2 regions of the Streptomyces sp. NPDC086835 genome follow, and region 1 is predicted to be linked to the other one. Evidence: predicted binding sites of a transcription regulator. Region 1 holds the regulator's gene; the other holds the start of a gene.
What was found. Region 1 encodes HspR, which represses chaperone genes until heat shock. Its sites were predicted from a motif close to TTGAGNNNNNNNNNCTCAA; they were not measured.
Positions count from the first base shown of each region.

Region 2: lon (endopeptidase La) is a predicted target of HspR. The motif match lies at 2,537-2,555, and genes of this name have one in related genera.

Region 1 covers NZ_JBIVAU010000012.1:227,851-232,261, reverse strand. Annotated here, with positions in the region: gene grpE (nucleotide exchange factor GrpE) at 1-306, shown strand, start outside; gene dnaJ (molecular chaperone DnaJ) at 337-1,512, shown strand; gene ACIPJI_RS32155 (heat shock protein transcriptional repressor HspR) at 1,514-1,963, shown strand; gene ACIPJI_RS32150 (helix-turn-helix transcriptional regulator) at 2,061-3,044, opposite strand; gene ACIPJI_RS32145 (hypothetical protein) at 3,173-3,391, shown strand; gene ACIPJI_RS32140 ((2Fe-2S)-binding protein) at 3,388-3,705, shown strand; gene ACIPJI_RS32135 (pyridoxamine 5'-phosphate oxidase family protein) at 3,825-4,229, opposite strand; gene clpB (ATP-dependent chaperone ClpB) at 4,353-4,411, shown strand, end outside.
Region 2 covers NZ_JBIVAU010000002.1:815,182-819,592, reverse strand. Annotated here, with positions in the region: gene lon (endopeptidase La) at 103-2,514, opposite strand; gene ACIPJI_RS09855 (nucleotidyltransferase domain-containing protein) at 2,654-3,466, shown strand; gene ACIPJI_RS09850 (GNAT family N-acetyltransferase) at 3,580-4,221, shown strand; gene ACIPJI_RS09845 (spermidine synthase) at 4,351-4,411, shown strand, end outside.

The DNA.
Region 1 (4,411 bases):
GTGGGCGGGTTCAAGTCGGTGGCCGAGTCTCTCGAGACGGCCGCCGCCAAGATGGGCCTGCAGCAGTTCGGCAAGGAGGGCGAGCCCTTCGACCCGACCATCCACGAGGCCCTGATGCACTCGTACGCACCGGATGTCACGGAGACCACGTGCGTCGCCGTGCTCCAGCCGGGGTACCGCATCGGCGAGCGCACGATCCGCCCCGCGCGGGTCGCGGTGGCCGAGCCCCAGCCGGGCGCGGCCCCCGCGGCACAGAAGGAAGAGAAGTCGGCCGACGAGGAGAGCGGTGGCCCCGAGGAGGGCTGACGCAGGAAACGTCCGGAAGGAGGGACGTCGATGAGCACGAAGGACTTCGTCGAGAAGGACTACTACAAGGTTCTCGGCGTCCCCAAGGACGCCACAGAGGCCGAGATCAAGAAGGCGTACCGGAAGCTCGCCCGCGAGTTCCACCCGGACGCCAACAAGGGTGACGCCAAGGCCGAGGAGCGCTTCAAGGAGATCTCCGAGGCCAACGACATCCTCGGCGACCCGAAGCGGCGCAAGGAGTACGACGACGCCCGCGCCCTGTTCGGCAACGGCGGCTTCCGTGCTCCGGGCGCCGGCGGTCCCGGCGGCACCTTCAACTTCGACCTGGGCGACCTCTTCGGAGGCGCCCCCGGCGGCCAGGCCGGCGGCTTCGGCGGCGGCCTCGGGGACGTGTTCGGCGGCCTGTTCAACCGGGGCGCCGGCCCCGGCACGCGCACCCAGCCGCGCCGCGGCCAGGACATCGAGTCCGAGGTGACGCTCAGCTTCACCGAGGCGGTGGACGGGGCCACGGTCCCGCTGCGGATGTCCAGCTCCGCCGCGTGCAAGGCCTGCTCCGGTACCGGTGACAAGAACGGCACGCCCCGGGTGTGCCCGACCTGCGTGGGCACCGGCCAGGTCTCCCGCGGCGGCAGCGGTTCCTTCTCGCTGACCGACCCGTGCGTGGACTGCAAGGGCCGCGGGCTCATCGCCCAGGACCCGTGCGACGTCTGCAAGGGCAGCGGACGGGCCCGCTCGTCGCGCACCATGCAGGTCCGCATCCCGGCGGGTGTCTCCGACGGGCAGCGGATCCGGCTGCGCGGCAAGGGCGCTCCCGGCGAGCGCGGCGGCCCGGCCGGCGACCTGTACGTCGTCGTCCACGTCGACGCGCACCCGGTCTTCGGCCGCAAGGGCGACAACCTCACCGTCACGGTGCCGGTCTCCTTCACCGAGGCTGCGCTCGGCGGCGAGATCAGGGTGCCCACGCTCGGCGGCCCGCCGGTCACGCTGAAGCTGCCGGCCGGCACGCCCGCCGGGCGCACCATGCGGGCCCGCGGCAAGGGCGCCGTCCGCAAGGACGGCACCCGCGGCGACCTGCTGGTGACCGTCGAGGTTGCCGTGCCGGGCGAGCTCGGCGACAAGGCCAGGGAAGCGCTGGAGGCCTACCGCGAAGCCACCGCGGACGAGGATCCGCGGGCGGAGTTGTTCCAGGCCGCGAAGGGAGCTTGATATGGACCGGTCGGGGCGCAGTCGCAACCCGTACGAACTGACCGACGAGTCTCCGGTGTACGTCATCTCGGTCGCCGCGCAGCTGTCGGGCCTGCACCCGCAGACGCTGCGGCAGTACGACCGGCTGGGTCTCGTCTCGCCCGACCGCACGGCCGGCCGCGGCAGGCGTTACTCGGCCCGCGACATCGAACTGCTCCGTACGGTGCAGCAGTTGTCGCAGGACGAGGGCATCAACCTGGCCGGCATCAAGCGGATCATCGAACTGGAGAACCAGGTCGCGGCTCTGCAGCAGCGGGTCGCGGAGCTGTCGTCGGCCCTCGACGGCGCGGCGGCGGCGATGCAGCAGCGCGAGGCGCAGGTGCACGCTTCCTACCGGCGTGATCTCGTGCCGTACCAGGACGTCCAGCAGGCGAGCGCGCTGGTCGTCTGGCGGCCCAAGCGGTCGGAGTAGTCGCACGCCCCGCGTCCGGGGCGGCCCAGGCCGTCACGGACGCCTGAAGGGCCGGGAGGCAAGCGCCTCCCGGCCCTTCACGTCTGCCCGGGCGGATTCAGCGGCTCTCGTCCAGGATTCCCGACTGGGCGATCAGGTAGCCGAGTTGGGCGCGGCTGCCGCTGCCGAGCGTGGCGTTCAGTTTGGCGATGTGGGCGCGGCAGGTGCGCACGTTCATCCCGAGGCGGCGGGCGATGGAGTCGTCGACGTGCCCTTCGACGAGCAGTTTGGCGATGGAGCGCTGCACGCTGGTGATGCCGTCCAGCTCGGGCGCGTACGACAGTTGCTCCTCCCACGGTGTGGCGTGGAGCCAGAACTGCTCGAAGACGCCCACGAGGTAGCGCACGAGCCCTTCGTGGCGCAGTTCCAGGGCGACCTGCCGGTCGCTGCGGGCGGGGACGAAGGCCACCTTGCGGTCGACGATGATCAGACGGTCGATGATCTCCTCGAGCGTGCGGACCTCCACGCCGTAGGGACTGACCCGTTCGACATAGGCCAATGTCGAGGGGTGGTGGCGGGCCGTGTGCTGGTACAGCGTGCGCATCTTCACGCCGTTCTTCAGCAGCGGCTCGGCCCGGCGCAGACCGTGTTCCAGGGTGTCCGGGCGCCGTCCGCTGCCGGGTTGGACGGTGAGGAGTTCCTCGGCGCATTCGGCGGTGACCCGGTCCAGCGCGGCGTTGATGAGGCCCAGGCCCTCGAGCACGGTGATGGCGTGTCTGGTCGACAGGTCCTGGGCGGTCAGGGTCATGAACGGCTCGAACGTGCCGACGATGGACAGGGCGAGCTGCCGGCGCTCCTGGATCTCCCTTTCGATGGGGTGAATCAGCTGGTTGAGTGCGAGTGACGGCGGGACCGGGCGGAGCCAGCCGGCGTCGTCGGGATCGGGGCGCAGCAGGGCGAGATCCAGCAGGCAGGGTGCGCTCTCGGCCTCTGACCGGGAAACCTGGCCGGTACGCAGTGCCGTTGCGTAGAGATTCTTCCCTGCTTCGCATAGTTCGCCTGCACTGTGGCTATGCCCGACATTGTTCTTGTTCGACGCCATTTGACACCCCCTCAGGGTCCTGAATTACAGGAACATGATGCCTGTGGTCGCTGGTGGAAGCATTCGGTGTGAGACATCGTCTTAGACGCGGGGGGAGGGTATTGGACAGAATGGGGTGGAGATCCTCCATGAACAGGACGCTTCGCATACTTGGCGCACTTGCTGTTGCCGCAGCCGCGTTCAGTGTTCTAGGGACGAGTGGTGAGCCGACGTGGGAGTCCGAGCCGGCGCACACGGTGATCGCCGGTGAGCCGACCTGGGAGTCGGAGCCGGCGGGCGCGGTGATCGCGGGGGCCGACGAACTCACGTGGGAGACCGCTCCCGTGGACGCGGGCGCGGGCGCATGACCATCCCGCCGGATGATCGCGTGTTCCGGCGGGAGATGGCGACGGCTTACAGGTCCGGGTGGCATTTCATCGACCTCGTCACGGCGATTCCGCACCGTGGCGACTCGTTGATGGTCACCCTGTTCGGTGAGCCGATCGTCGTCGCGCGCGAGGAGGACGAGGATGTCCGTGCCTACCGCTGTCTTCGCCGGCCCCGAGGGGCTCCTCAGCCAGTCCGCTGTGCCATCCGGTACGGCATGATTTTTGTCAATCTCGACCAGCGTGAGCATCAGCTGGCCGAGCCGGACACCACCGCCACCCCCCGCAGTGCCTGAGCGATTCCCCCGTCGTTTCAAATCGCTCAGGTGCTTCCCCCACACAGCGGCGCCATCGTGGACCTGAAACACGATGGCGCCGTTGTGCTGCCCGGAAACATGTCCGGCGCCCGGCCCGGTTATGCCCGGCCCATCGCGCGCGTGAGAGCGATCTCGATGACCACCCGGTCCGGATTCGGGGCCGGGGTGCGTCCGTACCTCTCCGCGTAACGGCTCACCGCGTCCGCCACGACCTCCGCCTCCGTGCGGATCGTCGCGACGCCCTCCAGCGTCGCCCAGCGGCCTCTGTCCACCTGGCAGACCGCGACCCGCGCCCCTTCCGGGCCGGCGGCCAGCACGTTCGCGACCTTGCGGCTGTTCTTGTTGGTGATCACCCGGGCGAAGCCGCCCTCGGGGTCGTAGGTGACTCCCACCGCGACGACGTGCGGAGTGCCGTCCGGCCGCGGGGTCGTCAGTGTGCACATGTGGTGATCACGCCAGAAGCTGAGGTAGGACGCGCCGGGGTTGCGAGGGTCGATGGCCATGGGGCGGAACCTACCTCCGGGCTCTGTCGGACAGCACCCTGAGTGGAATAGACTCAACTTTATGCACGTTGTCCAAGTCATAATTGAGGCAACCGGTCCATTCGGCAAGGAGGAGATGCGCACGTGGACGCCGAGCTGACCAACAAGAGCCGGGACGCGATCAACGCCGCCACCAGCAGGGC
Region 2 (4,411 bases), on a different contig from region 1:
ATTGTGCGGGACCCGCGAAGAGCCCCGGTGCGGCGGCCGAGGGGCAGACGGAGGGGCCCGGAGGTGGATCACCACCCTCCGGGCCCCTCAGTGCCGCACGGGTCAGGCCGCCGCGGTCACCGGCACGTCCGCCGAGGACAGCGCGATCTCGAGCACCTGCCGGACGTCGGTCACCGGGTGGATCTCGAGCTTCTCGAGGATCTCCGCCGGGACGTCGTCCAGGTCGGGCTCGTTCCGCTTCGGGATCACGACCGTGGTGATGCCCGCCCGGTGGGCGGCGAGCAGCTTCTGCTTCACGCCACCGATGGGCAGCACCCGGCCGGTGAGCGAGACCTCGCCGGTCATCGCCACGTCCGTACGCACCTGGCGTCCGGAGAGCAGCGACGCGAGCGCCGTGCTCATGGTGATGCCCGCGCTCGGCCCGTCCTTGGGCACCGCGCCCGCCGGGAAGTGGATGTGCACGCCCCGGTCCTTCAGGTCGGCGACCGGCAGCTCCAGTTCGGCGCCGTGCGAACGCAGGAAGCTCAGCGCGATCTGCGCGGACTCCTTCATCACGTCACCGAGCTGACCGGTCAGGGTCAGTCCGGCCGCGCCGGTCTCCGGGTCGGCGAGCGACGCCTCCACGAACAGGACGTCCCCGCCCGCGCCGGTCACGGCGAGCCCGGTGGCCACGCCGGGCACCGCGGTGCGGCGCTCGGCCGGGTCCTGGGCGGACTCGGGCACGTGGTGGGGCCGGCCGATGAGCCCGCGCAGCTCCTCGTGGGTGACGGTGAACGGCAGGTCCCGGTCCCCCAGCTCGTGCTGCGCGGCGACCTTCCGCAGCAGCCGCGCGATGGACCGCTCCAGGTTCCGCACACCGGCCTCACGGGTGTACTCGCCTGCCAGCTTGCGCAGCGCGGAGTCGTCGAGCGTCACCTCACCGGCCTCGAGTCCCGCCCGCTCCAGCTGGCGCGGCACGAGGTGGTCACGGGCGATGACGACCTTCTCGTCCTCCGTGTAGCCGTCCAGGCGCACCAGCTCCATACGGTCGAGCAGCGCCTCCGGGATGGCCTCCAGCACGTTGGCGGTGGCGAGGAACACCACGTCGCTGAGGTCGAGCTCGACCTCGAGGTAGTGGTCGCGGAAGGTGTGGTTCTGCGCGGGGTCGAGGACCTCGAGCAGGGCCGCCGCGGGGTCGCCGCGGAAGTCGGAGCCGACCTTGTCGATCTCGTCGAGCAGGACGACCGGGTTCATCGAGCCGGCCTCCTTGATCGCACGCACGATCCGGCCGGGCAGCGCGCCGACGTACGTACGCCGGTGGCCGCGGATCTCGGCCTCGTCCCGTACGCCGCCGAGCGCGACGCGGACGAACTTGCGTCCCATGGCGTGCGCCACGGACTCGCCGAGGCTGGTCTTTCCGACACCGGGCGGGCCGACGAGCGCGAGCACCGCGCCCCCGCGCCGCCCGCCGACCACGCCCAGCCCCCGCTCGGCGCGCCGCTTGCGCACCGCCAGGTACTCGGTGATCCGCTCCTTCACGTCCTGCAGACCCGCGTGCTCGGCGTCCAGCACGGCCTTGGCGCCCTGGATGTCGTACGAGTCCTCCGTACGCTCGTTCCACGGCAGTTCGAGGACGGTGTCGAGCCAGGTGCGGATCCAACTGCCCTCGGGGCTCTGGTCGGAGGCCCGTTCGAGCTTCTCGACCTCCTTGAGCGCGGCTTCCCTGACCTTCTCCGGCAGGTCGGCCGCCTCCACGCGGGCCCGGTAGTCGTCGGACTCGTCCTCGCCGTCCTGGCCGTTGAGCTCGCGCAGTTCCTTGCGTACGGCGTCGAGCTGACGGCGCAGCAGGAACTCGCGCTGCTGCTTGTCGACGCCTTCCTGGACGTCCTTGGCGATGGCCTCGGCCACGTCCTGCTCGGCGAGGTGCTCGCGCAGTTGCTCGGTGGCGAGCTTCAGCCGGGCGACCGGGTCACTGGTCTCCAGCAGCTCGATCTTCTGGGCCGTGGTCAGGAAGGGTGAGTAGCCGGAGTTGTCCGCGAGTTGTGAGATGCCGTCGATCTGCTGCACGCGGTCGACGACCTGCCAGGCGCCGCGCTTCTTCAGCCAGTCGGTGGCGAGCGCCTTGTACTCCTTGACCAGTTCGGTCACCGCGCCGGGCAGCGGGTCGGGCACGGTCTCCTCGACCACGGTCCCCTCGACCCACAGGGCCGCGCCGGGTCCGGTGGTGCCGGCGCCGATGCGGACGCGGCCGACGCCGCGGATCAGCGCACCGGGGTCGCCGTCGGAGAGCCGGCCGACCTGCTCGACGGTGCCGAGCACACCGGTCGCGGCGTAGGTGCCGTCGACCCGGGGAACGAGCAGCACCTTCGGCTTGTTGCCGGAGGGCCGGGCGGCAGCCTGGGCGGCCTCGACCGCTGCCCGCACCTCGGTGTCGGACAGGTCGAGCGGCACGACCATGCCGGGCAGCACGACCTCGTCGTCGAGCGGCAGGACGGGCAGTGTGAGCGGTGAGTTCGCCTTGATATCGGCAGCCATGATCTCCCCTTAGGCAGTCAAGTTGAGCTGTATCGACTCAATGGTTATGAGCCCTTGATTGTTCCCCGGCCGGTGTTCGCTGTGAGCGATCGGCGAAATCCGGTGGGCGACAGGGCGCGACACGGGCGACAGTGACCCGATGGAGAGCAAAGGGCTGAACCCGGACGGGACCATCGCACGCGAGGGTGCGCTCGACCGCGTGACCCCGGCCTTCGCACCGGTGGTGGCCGCCGCCCGCAGGGAGATCGCCGGCCGCTTCTCGGACGGCAGGCTGCACAGCGCCTATCTCTACGGGAGCATTCCGCGCGGCACCGCCGTGCCCGGCGTCTCGGACCTCGACCTGCTGCTGGTCCTGCACGCGGAGCCCACGGCCCGGGACCGGACGGACGCCGACGCGGCGGAGGCGGCCCTCGACGGAGAGTCCGCCGCGATCGACGGCGCCGGCATCCTGCTCGACGGCGCCGGGACGGCACTCGCCGAAGCGGAGCGGTACGACCTGGGCTTCTTCATCTCCTGCCTGTGCACCCCGCTGACGGGCGAGGACCTCGCCGCCCGCCTTCCCGCCCAGTACCCCACCTCACTGCTGGCCCGTGAGACCAACGGTGACCTGGCCCTCGTCCTGCCGCGCTGGCAAGCCCGGCTGCGGGCCGCCGTGACGGACACCGACCGGCGCACCCTGTGCCGGACGGCCGCGCGGCGGCTCGTACGGTCGGGTTTCACGCTGGTCATGCCCCCGTGGGGCGGCTGGACCAGCGATCTGGAGGCGTCGGCGGAGCTGTTCGCCGGCCACTACCCGCAGCGGGCCGCCCAGATGCGGGCGGCCGCCGCGGCCGCCCGCAGCCCGACCCCGGACGAGGCGGTGATCCGCACGCTCGTCGAGGAGCTCGGGCCGTGGCTGACCGCGGAGTACACAGCGGTTCACGGGACCAAGGCGGCGCGGCCGGCGCCGTGAGCGCCCCCGTGACCTACGTCACCCCGAAATCGGCTCGCGATCGCCCGGCACCGCATTATGTAATGACCACCGCAGGACAGCATCTATTACCGACTCGCTTGAGGAGTTCCCGGATGCCCTTCCGGTCGACCGCGGAAATCGTCCATGCCTGGGTCCACGGCTGGGTCGTCTCGCGCGGCGCCGCGGACCCCGTGCCCAGACCCTGGGGCTTCACGGTGGACGTCGGCCAGGTCAAGCACGCCACCCGCCACGTCCTCACCGCGGACGACGAGGCCACCGTGCGCAAGGTCGCCGCAGAGGTGGCCGCGCCGACGGTCTGGCTGAAGGTCTTCGCCGATCCCGACCGCGTCCTCGAATGGGCGGGCCCCGAGTGGGCCGTCGACGAGCCCGGCTGGCTGATGTCCACCGAGCTGCGCCGGACCCCGACCACCGTGCCCGCCGGCTACACGCTGAGGACCTGGACGCGCGGCGGTGTCGTGCGGGCCCTGGTCGTGGGACCCGACGGTTCGTTCGCGGCACGCGCCCAGATCGCCCCCACCGGGCGCACGGCCGTCGTCGACCAGGTGGAGACCGCCCCCGAGCACCGCCGCAAGGGCCTCGGCCGGCTGGTGATGCACACGCTCCACAACGCCGCCCTCGACCACGGAGCCCGCGTCGGCGTACTGGGCGGCACACCGGACGGCCGGGCGCTCTACGAGTCCCTTGGCTGGCACACCCACGCACCGCTGGTCAGCCTGTACCACCGGCCGGCCTGAGCGCCCCGCAGCCCACGCGGGCGGGCCAGTCCCCGTGGCCGCCCGATCGGTTTGTCCCCTTCACATGGGCCCGGCCAAGATGGGGCGCGATCCGTGTCGTCCCGCACAGCCGCCCGGAGGTCGAGAGCCATGCCGTTCCCTGCCGCAGACGCCCCTGTCACCCTCGACCGACGGGAGGGATCCTGTGGCG